Gemmobacter sp. 24YEA27: one gene and its partner. The protein of the gene in region 1 interacts with the protein of each later gene in a pairwise test. Links are inferred from orthologs where the notes say so. Each region holds a gene or a part of one and is shown on either strand. Other genes may lie near its edges.

Region 1 (9,829 bases):
TGTGTTAAAGGCACGACCAAGTCTTGTGATCGAATCAAGAAGGATCACAACATCTCGTTTATGTTCAACCAGGCGCTTGGCCTTTTCGATCACCATCTCGGCCACAGCCACGTGGCGCGTCGCCGGCTCGTCAAAGGTCGAGGACACAACCTCACCCTTCACCGAACGCTGCATATCGGTAACTTCCTCGGGCCGCTCATCGATCAGCAGCACGATCAGATAGCATTCCGGGTGGTTCGCCGCGACCGAGCGCGCGATGTTTTGCAGAAGAACCGTCTTACCCGTGCGCGGCGGGGCCACGATCAGCGCCCGCTGGCCTTTACCGATCGGCGCCACCAGATCGATGATCCGGGCCGAGCGGTCCTTGATCGTCGGATCCTCGATTTCCATCTTCAGCCGCTCTTCCGGGTAAAGCGGCGTCAGGTTGTCGAAATGGACCTTGTGTTTCGCGCGCTCCGGATCGTCGAAATTGATCAGCGTCGCCTTCACAAGGCTGAAATAGCGCTCATTCTCGGACGGGGCCTTGATCACGCCTTCGATGGAATCGCCGGTGCGCAGCGAAAACTGACGGATCATCTCGGGGCCGACATAGATGTCATCGGGGCCAGGCAGATAGTTGGCCGAAGGGCTGCGCAGAAAGCCGAAACCATCCTGCAGAACCTCAAGGACGCCATCGCCACCGATTTCCCAGCCTTCCTCGGCATGTTCCTTGAGGATCTGGAACATCATCTCGCCCTTGCGCATCGAGGGCGCATTCTCGATCTCCCACTCCTCCGCCATGGCGAGAAGATCGGCCGGGGTCTTGGCCTTGAGATCGGAGAGGTTGAGGCGTTCTGTCATCGCAATACCATTATGCCAGACGCGCGTGCGGCGCGATGCTGGATCAGAGGCTGAAAAAGGGAAGCGTCAGGACCGGACGGCCCCGCATTGCCTGCAGATAGGGGGACTGGGGCTGTAAGTCAATCTTTCTGAGCAGAAAGGCCGCTCAGAAGGCGAAATGCGAGCTGGGAGGCACAAACCCGTGCAGAGTTCATAATATATTTAAGAGAAAGATATGAAGGATGATGTTGTAGTAGGCCCTGAGGATAACAGGATAGCGGCAGTTCCGGGGCATTTTCCCTTGAGTTTTCCACCTGTGGACAGAAGTGGGAAAGATTGGGAAAAAATGCATGGTGTTTTGATTTATCTATTTATATCATGTTCTTAGAACAGCGTTTCCAGGCATCGGCCTGTGGAGGAGAAATGTCACAGCCCGCGCAAAACCCCCGCGCGGATCGATGGTGGAAAACAGCATGCGCAGTGGGATAACCGGGGTCGCGTGCGGGCGCTTTTTGAGGATATCCCGACCCTGGCCCTGAGGCATGGGATAACCGGCCGAGTCTTCCCCCGAACAAAACAGGATTATCCACAAGTGCCCTCTGATTTTTCCGAAGACGTCGCAGGCAAGAAAATGCCGGCTTTGGTGCTGGCCTCTGCCTCGGAGACGAGAATCGCCATGTTGCGGGCGGCGGGCCTGGCGTTTGAGAGCCTTGCGGCGCGGGTGGATGAAGACAGCATTCGCCGCGCTTTGGAGGCTGAGAGTGCAAAGCCGCGCGATGTCGCCGACGCACTGGCGGAAACCAAGGCGCTGAAAATCTCGGGCAAGCGGCCAGAGGCGCTGGTGATCGGCTCGGACCAACTGCTCGAGCTGAATGGCCGGATCTTTGCCAAGCCTGAAAGCCCGGAGGCGGCGCGCGCCCAGCTGGTAGATCTGCGCGGCAAAACCCACCGTCTGATCTCGGCGGTGGTGGTTTGCCAGGGCGGCCAGCCGCTCTGGCGTCACGTGAGCGAGGCGCGGCTTACGATGCGGGATTTCGGGGATCTGTGGCTTGACGGCTATATCTCGCGCAACTGGGATAAAATCCGTCATTCCGTCGGTGGATACCGGCTTGAAGAGGAGGGCATTCGGCTGTTCTCCTCGTGCCAGGGGGATCACTTCACGATTCTGGGGCTGCCCTTACTTCCCCTTCTGAACTGGCTTTCGCTGAGAGGGGATATTCCCGCATGACTGACCATCCGCGTATTCCGCTGGCCGGTGTGATCGGGCATCCGATCGCGCATAGCCGCAGCCCGGCGCTGCATGGCTATTGGCTGAAGCGCTATGGTCTCGCGGGGCATTATATCCCTATGGATGTGGCGCCTCAGGATCTGGCGCATGTCTTGCGCACCCTGCCGCAGATGGGGTTTGTCGGGGCCAATGTCACCATTCCCCATAAAGAGGCGATCCTGAAGATCGCGGATATCATTACCGATCGTGCGGCGCTGATAGGTGCTGCTAACACATTGATTTTCCGGAAAGATGGTAAGATCCATGCGGATAATACCGATGGGTCCGGCTTTATTTCCAACCTGAGGCAGAACGCGCCTTTCTGGGATCCGACCGCCGGTCCGGCTGCGGTGCTGGGCGCTGGTGGTGCGGCCCGTGCCGTTGTCGCGGCGCTGATCGAGGTCGGTGCACCCGAGATCCGCATCGTCAACCGCACCCGCCCCAGGGCCGAGGCCATGCGTTCGGACTTCGGAGCGAAAGTGGTGGTCTGGGACTGGACCCATGTCGGCGCGATGATCGAAGGTTGTGCCACATTGGTGAACACGACCTCGCTCGGCATGACCGGCAAGCCAGACCTTGTCATTGATCTCGACCGGATCAGCCAGCGCTGCCTTGTGACTGACATTGTCTATGCGCCGTTGAAAACCGGCCTGCTGACCGAGGCTGAAGCGCGTGGCTGCACGGTGGTCGACGGGCTCGGAATGTTGCTGCACCAGGCCGTGCCCGGGTTCGAGCGCTGGTTCGGCAAACGCCCGGTGGTGGATGAGGAGACCCGCCTCGCGGTTCTGAACGCATGAGAGCTTTCTGCCTTGGCCTGACCGGCTCCATCGGCATGGGGAAATCGACCACGGCCGCAATGTTCTGGGACGCAGGTATCCCGGTCTGGGATGCGGATGCGGCGGTGCACCGGCTTTATGCCCCCGGCGCAAAGGGTGCCGCAGCTCTGGCGGGGTCTTTTCCCGAAGCGGTTTCCGATCAGGGTGTTTCACGGGAAACATTAAAGACGCTGCTGGCCGCCGATCCCTCGCGCCTGAAACAGCTGGAACAGCTGATCCATCCGCTTGTTGCGGAAGATCGGGCCGCATTTCTGGCCCATACCGGGTCCGATATCCTGCTGCTCGATGTGCCGCTTCTGTTTGAGAAAGGCATCGACCGGGAATGTGACGCGTCGCTGCTGGTCACGGCACCTGCCGCTTTGCAACGCGCCCGCGTCCTTGCGCGGCCCGGTATGACGGCGGCGCAGCTTGACCTGGTCCTTTCGCGCCAGATGCCCGACCAGGACAAGCGCGCCCGCGCCACCCATATCGTCGAAACCCTGTCAATCGACAGCACCCGGGTGTATGTACAGGCGCTGATCGCGCATCTGCGCGCAGGAATGGCGGGCCAGAATGCGTGAAATCGTCCTTGATACCGAGACCACCGGCTTTGACCCGGAACAGGGCGACCGCATCGTCGAGATCGGCGCGGTCGAGCTGTTCAACCACCTGCCCACCGGCAAGGTTTATCACCAATATATCAACCCCGAACGCGACATGCCGCAGGGCGCCTTCGAAGTGCACGGGCTCAGCAGCGAATTCCTCAGCGACAAGCCGGTTTTCGCGAAAATCGGCCAGGCATTTGTGGATTTCGTCGGTGATGCGAAACTGGTGATCCATAACGCAGCCTTTGATATGAAGTTTCTGAATTTCGAACTGAAGCGTATGGGGCTGGCCGATATTCCCTGGGCGCGCGCCATCGACACGCTGGCCATCGCGCGGCAGCGCTTTCCCGGCTCGCCTGCCTCGCTGGATGCGCTTTGCCGGCGTTTTGGCGTCGACAATTCCCGGCGTGAAAAACACGGCGCGCTGCTCGACAGCGAAATCCTCGCCGAGGTCTATCTCGAACTGGTCGGGGGTCGTCAGCCCGACCTCGTGCTGGCGCCAATACAAAGCAACAGCCCCGCAAGTGCTGGGCAGTTGGACGGAGACTGGCGCCCCCGTCCCCGCCCGACCGCATTGCCCGCGCGGATCACCGCTGCGGAAACAGCCGCGCATGAGGCATTTGTTGCGAAACTGGGCGATGCCGCTATCTGGCTGAAGCGGAGCTGAGCCGTCGAAGATCAGGGCTTTTTCTGGACTATTCCCTAAAAATCATAACTTTAAGCCGTTCTTCATTCCGACCTGTGATCCTGGCCCCGGGTGAGTGAAAAGGGTGACGGGAATGGCCGGGCAAAGTAATGCGCCGCCAGTCATCATCAAACGGAAGAAAGTGGTTTCGGGCGGCGGCCATCATGGCGGCGCCTGGAAAGTGGCCTATGCGGATTTCGTGACCGCAATGATGGCCTTCTTCCTGCTGATGTGGCTGCTGAATGCGACGACAGAAAAACAACGCAAGGGACTGTCGGATTACTTCAATCCGTCGATCCCGCTCAGCAAGGTTTCAGGTGGCGGTGATGGCACACTGGGCGGTGAATCCATTTTCTCCGAGGAGGACCGGACCGCCATGGGCCGCGGCGGCCTCGCCAGCCAGACTGGCGCCGGCGAGGCCGAGGAAAAAGCCCAGGCCGAGATGGTGAAAACCGTCCAAGAAGCCCTGTTCGATCGTGGCGGCGAAAGCCGCACCATGGAACAACTGATGCGCCATGTTGTCACCCGGGTCACCGATGAAGGCCTTGTGATCGAGCTCTTCGATCTTGATGACGCCAGCCTGTTCAAGGGCCATACCGCCGAGCCGCAAGAGGTTACCATGCATCTGGCGCGGATGCTGGCCGAGGTGCTCAATCTGACCGTGAATGGTCTTGCGGTGAACGCCTATGTGCAAAGCTATCCGGTCACGCTGGTTGAAAATCCGGGCTGGGAACTGACGGCCGATCGTGCCCGTGCCATGCGCAGTCTGCTCCAGAGGGCCGGCATTCAGGCGACCCGGTTCAGCCGCATCGGGGGCTTTGCTGACCGCAAGCCCGCCGTGGCCGATCCGGCATCGCGGCGCAACAACCGGATCGAGATCGTGCTGCTGCGGCGTGACCGGTAATCCCGATAATTTTATCTGTTAGCGGAAAATTCAGTCCTCCGGGCCAAACCTGTCGCAAGCTCATTCAGGATAAAGGTGCGACTGATGACGATTTCCTCCGCGCTCAATGCCGGCGTAGCCGGGCTCAGTGCCAACGCGACGCGGCTCGCGACCATCTCAGACAATATCGCGAATTCGGGCACTTTCGGCTATAAACGCGCCCATGCTGAATTCTCCAGCATGGTGATCACGAACAATCGCGGCTCTGGCACCTATTCGGCAGGCGGCGTTCGCGCCTCGACCATGCGACTGATCGAAGAACGCGGCGGCCTTGTCGGCACTTCGCATCCGCTGGACATTGCGGTTTCCGGGCGCGGGATGCTGCCAGTGATCACCGAAGTATCTCTGGGGGTCAATTCAGTAGACCGCGCGCTTTTGATGACAACGACCGGCTCTTTCCGAACCGATGCGAATGGTGTGCTGAAAACCCAGTCCGGTCTGGTGCTGATGGGCTGGCCTGCCACGTCGGATGGCAGCATTCCGGTCTTCCCGCGGGATACGATCACCGGCCTGGTACCGGTTGTGATCAATGCGAACCAGACCGCCGGCGATCCGACCACCCAGATCACGGCGGGGGTCAACCTGCCGGCCACGGGTACCGAAGCCGGCGCCACCGGCGATCCGCTGCCCTTCGCGATCGAATATTTCGGCAATCTCGGCACGTCGGAATCTCTGGATTTCAACTTCACGCCGACCGTTCCGGCGGCAGGCAGCCCGCCATCCAACACCTGGACCATGGTGATCCGCGATTCTGCCAGCAATAATGCGATCATCGGGGAATATGTTCTGACCTTTGACGATTCCCGCGCGGCTGGCGGCACGCTCGCGACAGTTGTTGCGGTTCCGGCGGTTCCGGCCTGGCCGGCTTATGACGGTGCCACCGGAACTCTGCCGCTGACCGTGGCCGGCGGCCCGATGAGCGTCGCCATCGGCCGCGTCGGTGATCCGAACGGTCTGACCCAGCTTTCCGATGATTTTGCGCCGGTGCAGATCACCAAGGACGGATCGCCCGTCGGCAATCTCACCACGGTCGAGATCAATCCGAACGGCTATATCATCGCAACCTATGATACCGGGTTCAACCGCGTGCTCTACCAGATCCCGCTGGTCGATGTGCCGAATCCCAATGGCCTGATCTCGCTGCATAACCAGACCTATCAGGTCTCGCCGCAATCGGGCTCTTTCTTCCTCTGGGATGCCGGTGACGGCCCGACCGGCTCGATTGAAGGCTATGCCCGTGAGGGATCGACCACAGATGTTGCGGCAGAACTGACTTCGCTGATTCAGACGCAGCGGGCCTATTCATCGAACGCCAAGGTCATCCAGACCGTCGACGAAATGTTGCAGGAAACCACCAATATCAAACGGTAACGCAAAATGAGCATCACCTCGGCCCTCAATTCCGCGCTGACCGGACTGACCGCCACCTCGCGGCAGGCTGAGGCGGTGTCCAACAATGTCGCAAATGCAACGACTTTGGGCTACGCGCGCCGTTCCGTTTCGCTTTCGGCTCTTAACCTCGGAGGATCGGGTCAGGGCGTGCGCGTGGTCGGCATCACCAGACATGCAGATCTCTATCTGATCAATGACCGCAGGGGCGCTCAGGCCGCTGCGGGTGACAGCGCGACCAAGGCAGGCTTTCTCAACCGGCTTGAGACCATTCTCGGCACAACTGAATCTCCGGGATCCCTGGTTTCCCGCGTCAGCACGCTGGACACCACTTTACTTGAGGCCGCGAGCCATCCCGAATCCGAGGCAAGGCTTGCTGCGGCGGTTTCGGCAGCAAGATCCCTTGCCACCGGATTGAATCAGGCGAGTGACGCCATCCAGGCTGAACGTCTCAAGGCCGAGAAAGGCATCGCTTCGGCTGTGGAAAGTCTGAACAGCGGCCTGCGCCAGGTTCAGGAGCTGAACCGGATGATCGCCTCTCACAGCGGCTCCGGTCGGGATGCCTCGGCGTTGATGGATCAGCGTCAGCAGGTGATCGACAGCATTGCCAGCATCATTCCGCTGAAGGAAATGCCACGAGACGGCAATCAGATTGCGCTGATCTCTGCCGGGGGCGCCCTTCTGCTGGACGGAAACCCTGTGAGCTTCGGTTTCACCGAAGTCCATACAATCGTGCCTGAAATGACCCAGGCCAGCGGAGGCCTCTATGGGCTGACCATCAACGGCAAACCGATGGCAACCACAGGAAGCAGCAGCATGATCCTTGGTGGAGAGCTCGGGGCGCTCTTCGCGGTTCGCGACGAGCTGGCTGTTGAAGGCCAGTCTGTGCTCGATGCATTGGCGCGTGACATGATTGAAAGGTTCAGCGCAGCAGGTCTCGATCCCACTTTACCTGCTGGTGCCCCCGGATTGTTCACCGATGGCGGTCTGGCCTTTGATCCCGCTGATGAGGTGGGTCTGGCGTCACGTATCGCATTGAATTTCGCCACAGATCCTTTGAAAGGCGGAGAAGTCACGCGGCTGCGCGACGGGCTCGGCGCGCTCACGCCGGGCCCTGTTGGAAACTCCACGCTCCTCAATTCACTCTCCTCAGCGCTCAACACCAACCGCGCCATCGCATCGCCGATCCCCGGTGGCACCAGGAGCCTCGCAGGCCTGGCAGCAGCCATTCTGTCCCGAACCTCCTCTCAGCGCGTCACACAGGAGACCGAACAAAGCTATACTGCCGCGAGATACACGGCATTGTCCGACATCGAGGCCGCTTCGGGCGTGAACACCGATGAAGAGCTGCAGTCGCTGCTGGTGATTGAGAAAAACTACGCGGCCAATGCGCGGGTCATTCAGGTCGTGGATGAAATGATCAAAACTCTGTTGGGGCTTTGACGATGGAACGCATAAGCTCAAACCCGTTTCTGACCCCGGCACTTCTGCGACAGTCGTCTGAACTTCGTGCGGGCCTGCAAAAGGCCACGCAAGAGATGATGACCGGCAAGTTTTCTGATCAGGGTAAAGCTTTGCGTGGCGACTTTTCTGCTCTGGCCGCGACAGATCATGCCCTTGCCCGACTTTCCGGGTTTGCCGCAGCCACCACCGAACTTACCCTGATGGGCGAGGCGATGCAGCGCGCTTTATCTGTCATTTCTGAAGCGACCACAGAGCTCGCAGCTAACCTGCTGCGCGTAACCAGTGGCGCGTCTGACACCCTGCTTTCTTCGATCCTGTCCACCGGCACGCGTGATTTCAACACTGCCATATCAGCGCTGAACACCCGCCTTGCCGACAAGTCGGTTTTTGGCGGCGATGCTTCTGACCAACTGGCTTTGCCCGGATCCGAGGCGATCCTCACGGCACTCGAGACCGCGATCGCCGGCCTGACAGATATTGACGATATTTCCAACGGGATAGATGACTGGTTCAAAGGGACCGCCGGATATGAGGCATTATACACCGGAGGCCAGGGTCGGGCTGGCCTCAATGTGGCACCTGGAGAGACGGCATCGCTTCCCTTCACTGCCCTTGACCCTGCAATCCGCGCGACACTGGCGGGCCTCTCTAAGGTGGCTTTGCTTGACCGGGGTCTCTTTACAGGAGATCACGCTTCGCGGTCTGCCCTTGCGCTCAGGGCGGGTGAGAACCTTTTCAGCTCTTCCGAAGCGAGGACTGTCCTCGCCAGCAGGATTGGCACGGTTGAGCAACAACTGTCTCAGGCACAAAGTCGCAATTCTGCGGAGAAATCGGCACTTGCCCTGACACGCAACAGCCTGACCGAAGCAGATCCCTATGAGGCTACGGTGCGCCTTAAGGATCTCGAGAGCAGACTGGATGCATTCTACACCATCACAGCGCGACTGTCGCAACTCAGCCTGACGGGATATCTCCGGTGAAACCGAATATCTTTGCTTACGCCTTACAAGGTCTGATCCTGCTGCTTGTCTCAAGTCTCGCCCTGTCGATCCCGGCCATGGCGCAACCGGTCCGTATCAAAGACCTGGTCGAAATCGACGGGGTCAGGGGCAATGATCTCGTGGGATATGGTCTTGTTGTGGGGCTGAACGGCACCGGTGATGGTATCCGGAATTCGCCGTTCACAGAAGAGATTATGGCAAATCTTCTGGAGAGGCTTGGTGTCAACATCGTCGGTGAAGCATCGCGCCCGAAAAATGTCGCGGCTGTTTTCGTAACCGCAACCCTGCCGCCGTTTTCGCGGGCCGGGGCGCGGATTGACATAACGGTTTCGGCCATTGGTGATGCGAAAAGCCTGCTTGGTGGAACGCTTGTGATGACACCTCTGAATGGGGCGGACGGCCAGATCTATGCGGTGGCTCAGGGAACCATCATTGCAGGTGGGATCTCTGCCGAAGGCGATGCCGCTCGGGTTGTCCAGGGTGTGCCAACGGCGGGGTCGATCCCCTCCGGCGCACGGGTAGAGCGTGAGGTTCCGTTCGATTTCAACCAGGTTTCAGTTTTGCGGCTTGCGCTGAAATCAGCAGATTTTACAACAGCCGCCAGAATTGAACGGGCCATCAATCAGGAATTTGGCTCACGTTCGGCGACAATGCTGGACGGGGGTACGGTTGCGCTTGATCTTAGCCGTATCGGTGGTGGTTCTCCGGCACATGCCATAGCGAGGATTGAAAGTCTGCGGATCGACCCCGCGACCAGGGCCAGGGTGGTGGTCGACCAGCGATCAGGTACAATCGTGATTGGCGCCGATGTTCGGATCAGCCGTGTTGCGGTATCGCAGGG
Region 2 (10,879 bases), 2.7 Mb from region 1 along the record:
AGCCGGCCCTTGCGGTCCCAGACCAGCTCTTCGGTCGTGAGCCAGCCTGCGCCCTGAACATAGGCGCCCTCGATCTGGCCGATATCAATCGCCGGGTTCAGCGGCGATCCGGTGTCATGCAGGATGTCGGTGCGCAAAATGCGGTTCTCGCCGGTGAGGCAATCGATCACCACCTCGCTCACCGCGGCGCCATAGGCGAAATACAAAAACGGCCGCCCCTGGCCCTTCACCCGGTCCCAGGTGATTTTCGGCGTGGCATAGAAGCCGGTCGAAGACAGCGAGATCCGCGCCTGATAGGCCCAGGCCGCGACCCTGGCAAAAGGATATTCTTCGCCCGCCACCCGCACCAGCCCGTCCTGGAACCGCACCGCCTCCACCGCGACCTGGTGCTTTTCGGCCAGAAAACCGGCAAGCCGCCCCCGGATCACCAAAGCCGCCTCGCGCGATGCCATCCCGTTCAGATCCGACCCTGACGAGGCTGCCGTGGCCGAGGTATTGGGCACTTTCGCCGTATCAGTCGCGGTGATGCGGATATCGCCTGCCTCAAGTCCGAAGACCTCCGCCACCACCTGGGCCACCTTGAGGTTCAGCCCCTGACCCATCTCGGTGCCACCGTGATTGAGATGCACCGAGCCGTCCTGGTAGACATGCACCAACGCCCCCGCCTGGTTCAGCCAGGTCAGGGTGAAGGAAATCCCGAATTTCACCGGCGTCAGCGCAATCCCGCGCTTAAGCACCTGTGATCGCGCATTCCAGGACGCAATCTCCGCCTTTCGCGCCTGATAATCCGAGCTTTGCACCAGTCGCGCCACCAGCTCCTGCCCGACGAAATCCTCGACCGGCATCTGATAGGGTGTGGTCTGAACTCCGCCCTTCTTCCTGCCCGGAATACTCCGTGACGCGCCGGGGGGCTGGCCACCCGGTTCCTCTGCTGCAATGGCCGGCTCGTAGAAATTGATCCGCCGCACCTCCAGCGGCTCGCGCCCGAGGGCGAATGCGATATGATCCATCACCCGCTCGATCCCGATCATCCCCTGCGGCCCGCCAAAGCCCCGGAAGGCGGTGGCGGATGCCGTATTGGTTTTCAGCCGATGGCTCTCGATCCGGATATCCTTCAGGAAATAACAATTGTCCGCATGCAGCATCGCCCGGTCCGCCACCGGCAAAGACAGATCCTGGCTCCAGCCGCAGCGGAAAAGATGCGTGACCGCTATCCCGAGCACCCGGCCATCATCATCGAACCCCGCCTCGTAGCGGATCTCGAGATCGTGGCGCTTGCCGGTGATGACCATATCGTCGTCGCGGTCATAGCGCATCTTGCAGGCCTGACCGGTCAGGCGCGCCGCCACCGCGCAGGCAATCGCCAGCGCATTGCCCTGGCTTTCTTTGCCACCGAAACCGCCCCCCATCCGCCTTGTCTCGACCCGGACCGCGGCCATCGGCAGATGCAGCGCATGGGCGACCTTGTGCTGGATCTCGCTCGGATGCTGGGTCGAGGACAGGATATGCATCCCGTCTTCCTGCGGCAGTGCCGCCGCGATCTGACCCTCAAGGTAGAAATGCTCCTGGCCGCCGACCGGGAAGCGGCCCGCGATCCGCCGCGGTGCCGCCGCCATTGCCGCCGCCGCATCGCCCCGCGCCCAGATCACCGGCCCCTGTTCAAAGCGGCTGTCTGCTTCCAGCGCCTCTTCAAGGGTCAGGATCGGGCTTTCCTCGTGGTAATCGATCCGGGCCAGCCGCGCCGCCCGCCGTGCCGCGAGATGGCTTTCCGCCAGCACGATAAACAGCGGCTGGCCGTGGAAATGGATGGCATCCGGGCTCAGCAGCGGCTCGTCATGGGTCGAAGGGGAACAATCCGGCACGGCGCCGAAAGCGGCGATCAGATCATCCGCCGTAATCACCCGGACGACACCGGGCGCGGCCAGCACGGGCGCGAGGTCGATGCTGTCAACCCGCCCGCGCGCTATGCCGGCCAGGCCAAAAGCCAGATGCAGCGCGCCCTGGGGCAGGGGGATGTCGTCGAGATAGCGCGCGGTTCCTGCCACATGCAAAGGCGCGGAATCGTGGGGGAGGGGTTTCCCGATGCTCATGGCGCCACCTTCAGCACCGAGGTCTCGATGCCGCAACGCTCAAGATAGCAACGCAGCAAGAGGTTTTGCGCGACAGTAAGCCGGTAGCCCGCTGAGGCGCGCATATCGGAAAGCGGCTGGTAATCCTGCGCCATGGCGCGCATCGCATGGCGGATCGTCGCCTCGCTCCAGTCCGCGCCGATCAGCGCCGCCTCGGCCGCGTGGGCGCGTTTCGGGATGGCGGCCATGCCGCCAAAGGCGATGCGGGCGGCGGTGATGCGGTCCCCGGTCACCGTGATGTTGAAACAGCCGCAAACCGCCGAAATGTCCTGGTCGAAGCGTTTCGAGACCTTGTAGCAGCTCAGATCCGGGGCGGCGGGCAGGGTGATCGCCTCGACAAATTCGCCGGGGCGCCGGTCTTGTTTGCGGTAATCGAGAAAGAAATCCTCAAGCGCGAGGCTGCGGCTTGTGTCGCCCTGGCGCAGATGCAGCCTGGCGCCGGCGGCGATCAGCGCGGGCGGCCCGTCGCCGATGGGCGAGCCATTGGCGATATTGCCGCCGATTGTGGCGGTGTTGCGGATCTGGGCCGAGGCGAAGCGGCGCAGGAGCTCTGCGAGGCCGGGATGGCTGGCTTTCACCGCGTCGCGCAGGCGGGTGATGGTGACCATGGCGCCGATGCGCAGGCCTTCGGGGGTTTCGGTGATGCTTTGCAGGTCTTTGATCTGGTTGAGGAATATGACCGGTGAGAGGGAGCGGAGCTGTTTTGTGACCCAGAGGCCGATATCGGTGGCGCCGGCGATCAGCGTGGCCTCGGGCGTCGCGGCATAAAGGGCTGCGAGGGCGTCTGTGGTGGTCGGGGTCAGGGGGGCTGTCTGCCCCCTCGGCCTTTGGCCTCACCCCCGAGGATATTTCCGGACAGATGAAATCGGCATCTTTTTCAAGCCAGTCGGGGATGGGGGCGGTCTCGGCAGCCCGGGCGGCGCGGAGGATCGGCGCATAGCCGGTGCAGCGGCAGAGATTGCCGGCGAGGTTGTCATCGTGGCTCCGGTCGCCGTTCAGATGGGCCGCGGCCATCGAAGCGATGAAGCCCGGCGTGCAAAAGCCGCATTGGCTGCCGTGATGGGTGATCATGGCCTGCTGGACGGGATGCATCTCGCCCTTGGGGCCGGTGATGCCTTCGACGGTGCGGATGGCTTTGCCTTTGAGTTGTGGCAGGAAAAGGATGCAGGCATTGACCGCGCGGGCGCCGGTCTCGTCGCGCAGGATGACGGTACAGGCGCCGCAATCGCCTTCGTTGCAGCCCTCTTTCGTGCCTTTCAGCCCGCCTGTGTCGCGCAGCCAGTCGAGCAGCGTCCTTGTGGGGCTTTCGGCCTCCGGGATTTGGGTTTCAACTCCGTTCAGCCAGAAACTGATACCGGTCATTCTTCAATCCGCCGCGATACTCCCTGTGGCGGGGTCTGTGCCTGCCGGCCCGATGCGGCGTAGGGCCAGGCGGTGCGCCCCTTTGCTTATCACCTCATCAAGCCGGGCTGCGGATGGGCTGGCAAGAAAAATTATTAATCGGATGATAGAAAGAGTTTATCGCGAGACGCGAAAGCGGCTGCCGGTTTTCTGCGCAGGCCGCCGCGCCTGTCTTTCGACCCTTCCTTGCGCGGCGGGGCGGGGTTAGACTGGCGCCATGTCACGCGCCCCCAAATTCATCCATCTTCGCACCCATACCGAACATTCGCTGCTGGAAGGCGCGATCCCGGTCAAGAAGCTTGTGAAACTGGCGGCGGGCGCCGGGATGCCGGCCATCGCGGTCACCGATTCCAACAATATGTTCTGCGCACTGGAGTTTTCCAGCCATTGCAAGGATGCCGGGGTCCAGCCCATCGTCGGCTGTCAGGTGGCGCTGGAATATGATCCGGCGGCGCCGGGCGAAAAGCCGCGCCTGCCGGCCTCGCTTGTGCTGCTGGCGCAGACCGAGGCGGGCTATGAGAATCTGATGAAGCTGAATTCCTGCCTCTATCTGGGCAAGGCGGGGCAGCTGGTGCAGGTGACGGTGGATCAGCTGGCGGCCCACAGCGCCGGGCTGATCTGTCTGAGCGGCGGGCCGGACGGGCCTTTGGGGCGGCTGTTGCAGGGCGGGCAAATGCCGAAGGCGCGGGCGCTGGTGGAAAAGCTGGCGGCGATCTACCCCGACCGGCTTTATATCGAATTGCAGCGCCATCCGGGCGAGGGCGGGCGGCTGCCGCAGGCCGAAGCCCTGTCCGAGCGCGGCCATATCGAGCTGGCCTATGAGCTGAACCTGCCGCTGGTTGCGACAAATGACGTCTATTTCCCGAAAACCGACATGTATGAGGCGCATGACGCGCTGATCTGCATCGCGGAAGGCGCCTATGTCGACCAGCTGGAGCCGCGCCGCCGGCTGACGCCGCAGCATTATCTGAAATCCGAATCCGAGATGTGCGCGCTGTTTGCCGATCTGCCGGAGGCGCTGGAAAACACCGTCGAGATCGCGCGCCGCTGTGCCTTCATGGCCTATAAGCGCAAACCTATCCTGCCGGTTTTCGCAGAAGATGAGGTCGAGGAACTGCGGCGCCAGGCCTGGGACGGCCTGGAGAAACGCCTCGCCGTGATTCCGCTCGCCGCGCCGCGCGAGGAATATGAAGAACGGCTGAAATTCGAACTCTCGATCATCGAGCGTATGGGCTTTCCCGGCTATTTCCTGATCGTGTCCGATTTCATCAAATGGGCCAAGGACCATGATATTCCGGTCGGGCCGGGGCGGGGTTCGGGGGCGGGCAGCCTCGTCGCCTATGTTCTGCTGATCACCGACCTTGATCCGCTGCGCTATGCGCTGCTGTTCGAGCGGTTTTTGAACCCAGAACGGGTCTCGATGCCCGACTTCGACATCGACTTCTGCATGGATCGCCGCGAGGAGGTGATCCGCTATGTGCAGGACAAATACGGCCATGACAAAGTGGCGCAGATCATCACCTTTGGCGCGTTGCTGTCGAAAATGGCGGTGCGCGATGTCGGGCGTGTGCTGCAGATGTCCTACGGCCAGGTGGACCGGCTGGCGAAGATGATCCCGGTCGAAGGGGTCAAGCCGGTCTCGATCACCAAGGCGCTGGCGGATGAGCCGCGTCTGCGCGAGGCGGCGAAAGAAGAGGTTGTCGCGCGGCTTTTGAAATATGCCGAACAGGTCGAGGGGCTTTACCGCTCTGCCGGCACCCACGCTGCCGGTGTGGTGATCGGCGACCGGCCGCTGGATGAGCTGGTGCCGCTTTATCAGGATCCGCGCTCCGATACCCCCGCCACCCAGTTCAATATGAAATGGGTCGAGGCGGCGGGGCTGGTGAAGTTCGACTTCCTCGGGCTGAAGACCCTGACGGTGATCAAGGATGCGATCCGCCAGGTGCTTGAGGCCGGGCGGCCTTTGCATATCGGCCCGGATGGCACGCAGCTTTACGAGCCGCCAAAGGGTGCGGAAAACGACATCGGGCATATCCCGCTTGATGACAAACCGACCTATGACCTCTATTCCGCCGCGCGCACGGTTGCGGTCTTCCAGGTGGAAAGCTCAGGCATGATGGATGCGCTCCGGCGCATGAAGCCGACCTGTATCGAGGATATCGTTGCACTGGTGGCTCTGTATCGACCCGGCCCGATGGAAAACATCCCGACCTATTGCGAGGTGAAGAACGGCACCCGCGCGCTGGAATCGATCCACCCGACCATCGACCATATCCTGAAAGAGACACAAGGAATCATCGTCTACCAGGAACAGGTGATGCAGATCGCCCAGGTCATGGCGGGCTATTCGCTTGGCGGCGCCGACCTGTTGCGCCGCGCGATGGGGAAAAAGATCGCCGAGGAAATGGCGAAAGAGCGGCCCAAATTCATCGAGGGCTGCACCGCTACCCACCAGATCGACACCAAAAAATCCGGCGAGGTCTTTGACCTGCTGGAGAAATTCGCGAATTACGGGTTCAACAAATCCCACGCGGCCGCCTATGCGGTCGTGAGCTACCAGACCGGCTGGATGAAGGCGAACCACCCGGTCGAATTCATGTCCGGCGTGATGAATTGCGATATCCATCTGACCGACAAGCTCGCAGTCTACAAACGCGAGCTGGACCGGATGGAGGTCAGGGTCGTGCCGCCTTGCGTCAACCGCTCGCTCGCGGTTTTTTCCGTCAAGGATCAGCAACTGGTCTACGGGCTTGGCGCGCTGAAGAATGTCGGTGTCGAGGCGATGCGGTCTATCGTCGCCGCGCGTGGCGACAGGCCTTTCGCCACGATCTTCGATTTTGCCCGCCGGGTGGATCTGAAAAAGATCGGCAAGCGCCCGATGGAGATGCTGGCCCGTGCCGGCGCCTTTGATCAGCTTGACCCCAACCGCGCCCGGATCTTCGAGGCGCTCGATGGTCTGGTCGCCTGGTCGGCGGCGGTGCATGAGGCGGCGGCATCCGCCCAGGTCTCGCTGTTTGGGTCTTCGGGCTCGGATATCCCGGAGCCGCGCATCCCCTTCCGCGATGACTGGCTGCCGGTGGAACGGCTGGGCCATGAACATCAGGCGGTGGGCTTCTATCTTTCCGGCCATCCGCTGGATGATTACATGCCCGCGCTGAAACGTCAGAAGGTCGAGACCCTGGCCGAGATCACCAAAAGGGCGTTGGCGAAAGGCACCTGTATTGCCAAGATTGCGGGATCGGTTTCGGCGCGCCAGGAACGCAAATCGGCCAAGGGCAACCGATTTGCCTTTGTCTCCCTCTCGGATCCGACCGGGCTTTACGAGGTCACCTGTTTCTCGGATGTGCTGGAGGCCTGCCGCGAGTTTCTGGAACCCGGTTGCAATGTGGTGCTGACGGTCAAGGTTGACCCGGAAGGCGAGGGCGTGAAGCTTTTGGCCAATGGCGTGGAACCCATCGAGCGCGTGGCGGCGAAAGCCGAGGCGGCTGACATCCGCATCCATATCGACCGGCCCGAGGCGGTGAATTCCATCGCGCTGTTGCTTGGGAAATCCGAAGGCAGAATGCGCGGCCGCATCACGCTTTGTGTGCCGGATGAAGAAGGGCGCGAGATCGACCTCTTGCTGCCCGACCCTTACCCGGTCAGCCCGCAGATACGGGGCGCGATCAAGGCGATGCAGGGCGTGGTGATGGTCGAAGAGGTCTGAGACCTATTCTGCCAGCACCGCCCAGCCCGCATTGTCCCAGAGCTGTGGCCCGATGCGGGTCATGAGATCGGCTGAGAGATTCTGGATGATGATCAGTCGGGGGGGAAATCTGTCGGGTGACGCGGCATGCCGCGCCCAGAGATCGGCCTTGTATCTGGCCTGGACTGCATCGGCGTCCTTTGCGTAGCTCATGGCCCACCCCGTGAGTTGCCGCAGATCGGCAAGATCATTCCCGTCAGGGTCCGTGACCCATAAGATCAGATCTGTGCGAGGCATTGCGGCGACGATCCGCGAACCAGGGGCTGCGTTCGACTCCCGGAACGCGTTTTGCAGCATGAGGCTCCAGGCGTCGTCGCCCATAACCATGTAGATACGCCCCCCTTCCAGGATCTGTGCAGGCAGGCCGGCTGTCATCGCCGTAAGATTGGCCAGCCCTGCATTGACGGTTTCCCTGCGATTGCAGGCCGAATGTCCGACGCGCCTTTTCAGACATTCAGGCGTAAAATGATAATTGTATCCCTTGTCCGAAATGCGCTGCCACATCCCCCAGTGCACCTGAAACTGTTCCGTGAGGGCTGTGCTGACGCCATTCTTCCTCTTCCAGGGCTTTGCGTCCCAGGCATCAAGGTCACCCTTCAGCATGATCCGGGGCACGATCAGCCCGGGCTGTGGTGGCGTGGGCGCAGGACGGGCCCTGCTGCGGGCGGAGTTCTCCTCATATTGCTTCAGCAACTCTGACGCGAAGGCCTGTACCAACTGTTCGCGCCTGGCTCCGTCCGTTTCCTCGCGCAGGCTGACCGTCAGGTCCTGCAACCCGATATTGGGAATTTTTCCAGGAATTATGCGTCGGTTCAGGTTTTCGGCATAGCGCTCCGCCAGATCCGGCGCCTGCTTATGCATCTCATCCAGCACCATCCGCATCATGTGCCGATTATCCAGCGGGCGCGGCAGATCGGCCATGCCGGGGGCGGGCAGGGCGCTGATAAGGAAGACGAGGCAAAGGAAAAATGGGCTCAGCATGGTACAATCACCGGATCAGATCTCGGGGAGAGCTTTTCGCCCAAATGTGTTAGAATTCAGGCCAGAGTTTCAGGCCAGAGTTTCAGGCCAGAGTTCAGACCAGAGTTTCGGGCCAGCCGATGTCTGCGCGCCTGTGCCCCCCAATTGACAATGGCCCGGCAGACCTTCCAGCCCGCAACGCTTTTGCCCGCAATGCTTCTGCACCGGGTCAGCGCAGCTTTCCCCCGCCATCACCAATGCGGCGGCGGCTGGTTCGCAGCCGGGGCCTCGCCCGCCATCTGCTCGCGTTCGGCCTCGCGCTCCATCAGCATATGCACCCGGCGATTCAGCTGGGTGATCTCGCGATCCTGGCGCGCCACCACATCCGACAGGTCATCCACCGCCCGGATCAGATGCGCGATCCGCTCCTCCACCGCCTCTGTCGTGGCCATACTATCCCCCGCTTGTCGCCTCTTGCCCCATCCGCTAGAGGATGCAGCAACTGTCGCCGGGCCGCAATCGCCCGCAAAGGCTCCTCTATCCGAAGGCAAGACCCATGTCCGAAGGCAAGATCCGCCGCCCCCGGGCCGAGACCCCCAAGGGATTTCGTGATTATTTCGGGGCCGAGGTCACCGAACGCAAGGCGATGCTCGACGCCATTGCCGGGGTCTATCATCGCTACGGGTTCGAGGCGCTGGAGACATCGGCGGTGGAAACCGTCGAGGCGCTTGGCAAATTCCTGCCCGATGTTGACCGCCCGAATGAGGGGGTCTTCGCCTGGCAGGATGAGGATGAGGCCTGGATGGCCTTGCGCTACGACCTGACCGCGCCTCTCGCGCGGGTTGCGGCGCAATATCGCAATGATCTGCCCTCGCCCTATCGCCGCTATGCGATGGGGCCGGTCTGGCGGAATGAAAAGCCGGGCCCGGGCCGGTTCCGCCAGTTCTACCAATGCGACGCCGATACGGTCGGCACCGGCTCGGTCGCCGCCGATGCCGAGATCTGCGCCATGCTCTCGGATGCGCTGGAAGTGGTCGGCATCCCGCGCGGCGATTATGTGGTCAAGGTCAATAACCGCAAAGTGCTGAACGGCGTGATGGAGGTCGCGGGGGTTCTCGACCCGTCCGACGCCACCCGGTTCGAGGCCGAGCGCGGCATTGTGCTCCGCGCCATCGACAAGATCGACCGGCTGGGCGATGCGGGGGTGCGCGCACTATTGGGAGAAGGCCGTAAGGACGAGAGCGGTGATTTCACCAAAGGCGCGGGGCTGTCGTCTGAGCAGGCCGAGGTGGTGATGGGCTTCGTTTCCGCCAAACGCGACAGTGGCGCGGAGACGGTTGCGCGTCTGCGCGAGTTGGTCGGTGCCTCAGCGCTTGGCGCCGAGGGCGTCAATGAGCTGGAAACCATCGCGGCGCTGCTCGATGCCCAGGGCTATGGGCCTGACCGGATCGTGCTCGACCCGGGCGTGGTGCGCGGCCTGGGCTATTACACCGGCCCGGTGTTCGAGGCCGAGCTGACCTTCGAAATCCTCGACGAAAAGGGCCGCAAGCGCCAGTTCGGCTCGGTCGCCGGCGGCGGGCGTTATGATGATCTGGTGAAACGCTTCACCGGCCAGGCGGTGCCTGCGACCGGCGTGTCAATTGGCGTCGACCGGCTCCTAGCGGCGCTGCATGCGAAAGGCCGCGTGGCGGCGGATACCACTGGCCCGGTCGTCGTGACCGTGATGGACCGTGACCGCATGGCCGATTACATGTCGATGGTCGCGGACCTGCGCAATGCAGGCATCCGTGCCGAGGTCTATCTCGGCAATCCGAAGAATTTCGGAAACCAGCTGAAATATGCGGATAAACGCCAAAGCCCGGTGGCGGTGATCCAGGGCTCGGACGAGGCGGCGCGTGGCGTAGTGGTGCTGAAAGACCTGATCCTCGGCGCGAAAATCGCCGAGAATGCCACGCTTGAGGAATGGAAAGACCGCCCTGCGCAGGTCGAAGCCCCGCGCGGCGATCTCGTCGCGACTGTGCGCAAGATGCTGGGGCAATGATGCTTTCCGCCAGTGACAGGGCCGCCATCCGCGCAGTCGCCGACGAGCTTTACGGCCAGCTTCTCGCCGCCGGTGCCGTGGCGGTCGAGACCGAGATCCTGCAGCCTGCCGGCCCGCTTCTGGATCTTTACGGCGAGGATATCCGCGCCCGCGCCTATGTGACCGCCGATCCGACCCTTGGCGAGATGATGCTGCGCCCCGATTTCACCGTGCCGGTGGTCGAGGCCCATATGCGCGACGGGGCCGAGCCTGCGCGCTATGCCTATATGGGCGAGGTCTTTCGCCGCCAGGAAGACCCCGATGCCCGCGCCCGCGAATATCTCCAGGTCGGGTTCGAGGTGTTTGACCGCGCCGCGCCCGAGGCCGATGCCGAGGTCTTCGCGCTGTTTTCCGACCTGATGGCGCCGCTGGCCCTGCGCCCGGCCACCGGCGATATCGGCATCCTGATGGCTGCCGTGCGCGGGCTTTCGACGTCAGACCGGCGCAAGGCGGCCCTCTTGCGCCATATCTGGCGCCCTAAGCGGTTTCGCGCGCTGCTCGACCGTTTTGCGGGGCGTGCGGCACCGTCTCCGGCCCGGGCCGCGCTGCTCGATCGTCTGAAAT

The links.
Region 2: the proteins of dnaQ (region 1) and dnaE interact in binary tests that used the Escherichia coli proteins (3 or more experiments, as listed by UniProt). The link is inferred for Gemmobacter sp. 24YEA27 from one-to-one orthologs.

The regions. Positions count from the first base shown.
Region 1 is NZ_JASJPW010000001.1:716,104-725,932, reverse strand. The notes cover bases 2,325-5,323. They hold dnaQ (DNA polymerase III subunit epsilon), read left to right. Parts: upstream 2,325-3,474; coding sequence 3,475-4,173; downstream 4,174-5,323. Other genes in these bases: QNO18_RS03605 (flagellar hook-basal body complex protein), read left to right, coding at 5,180-5,323; QNO18_RS03610 (flagellar motor protein MotB), read left to right, coding at 4,286-5,095; coaE (dephospho-CoA kinase), read left to right, coding at 2,880-3,482; QNO18_RS03625 (shikimate dehydrogenase), read left to right, coding at 2,325-2,883. Outside these bases: transcription termination factor Rho, read right to left, coding at 1-840; QNO18_RS03630 (Maf family protein), read left to right, coding at 1,451-2,047; more of QNO18_RS03625, read left to right, coding at 2,044-2,324; more of QNO18_RS03605, read left to right, coding at 5,324-6,505; flagellar hook-associated protein FlgK, read left to right, coding at 6,512-7,966; QNO18_RS03595 (flagellin), read left to right, coding at 7,969-8,967; QNO18_RS03590 (flagellar basal body P-ring protein FlgI), read left to right, coding at 9,045-9,829. UniProt on the Escherichia coli protein: DNA polymerase III is a complex, multichain enzyme responsible for most of the replicative synthesis in bacteria. The epsilon subunit contain the editing function and is a proofreading 3'-5' exonuclease.
Region 2 is NZ_JASJPW010000001.1:3,387,076-3,397,954, reverse strand. The notes cover bases 3,388-7,436. They hold dnaE (DNA polymerase III subunit alpha), read left to right. Parts: upstream 3,388-3,747; coding sequence 3,748-7,236; downstream 7,237-7,436. Other genes in these bases: QNO18_RS16780 (hypothetical protein), read right to left, coding at 7,240-7,436. In the rest of the region: xdhB (xanthine dehydrogenase molybdopterin binding subunit), read right to left, coding at 1-2,090; more of QNO18_RS16780, read right to left, coding at 7,437-8,256; QNO18_RS16775 (SlyX family protein), read right to left, coding at 8,487-8,687; hisS (histidine--tRNA ligase), read left to right, coding at 8,792-10,276; QNO18_RS16765 (ATP phosphoribosyltransferase regulatory subunit), read left to right, coding at 10,276-10,879. UniProt on the Escherichia coli protein: DNA polymerase III is a complex, multichain enzyme responsible for most of the replicative synthesis in bacteria. This DNA polymerase also exhibits 3' to 5' exonuclease activity. The alpha chain is the DNA polymerase catalytic subunit.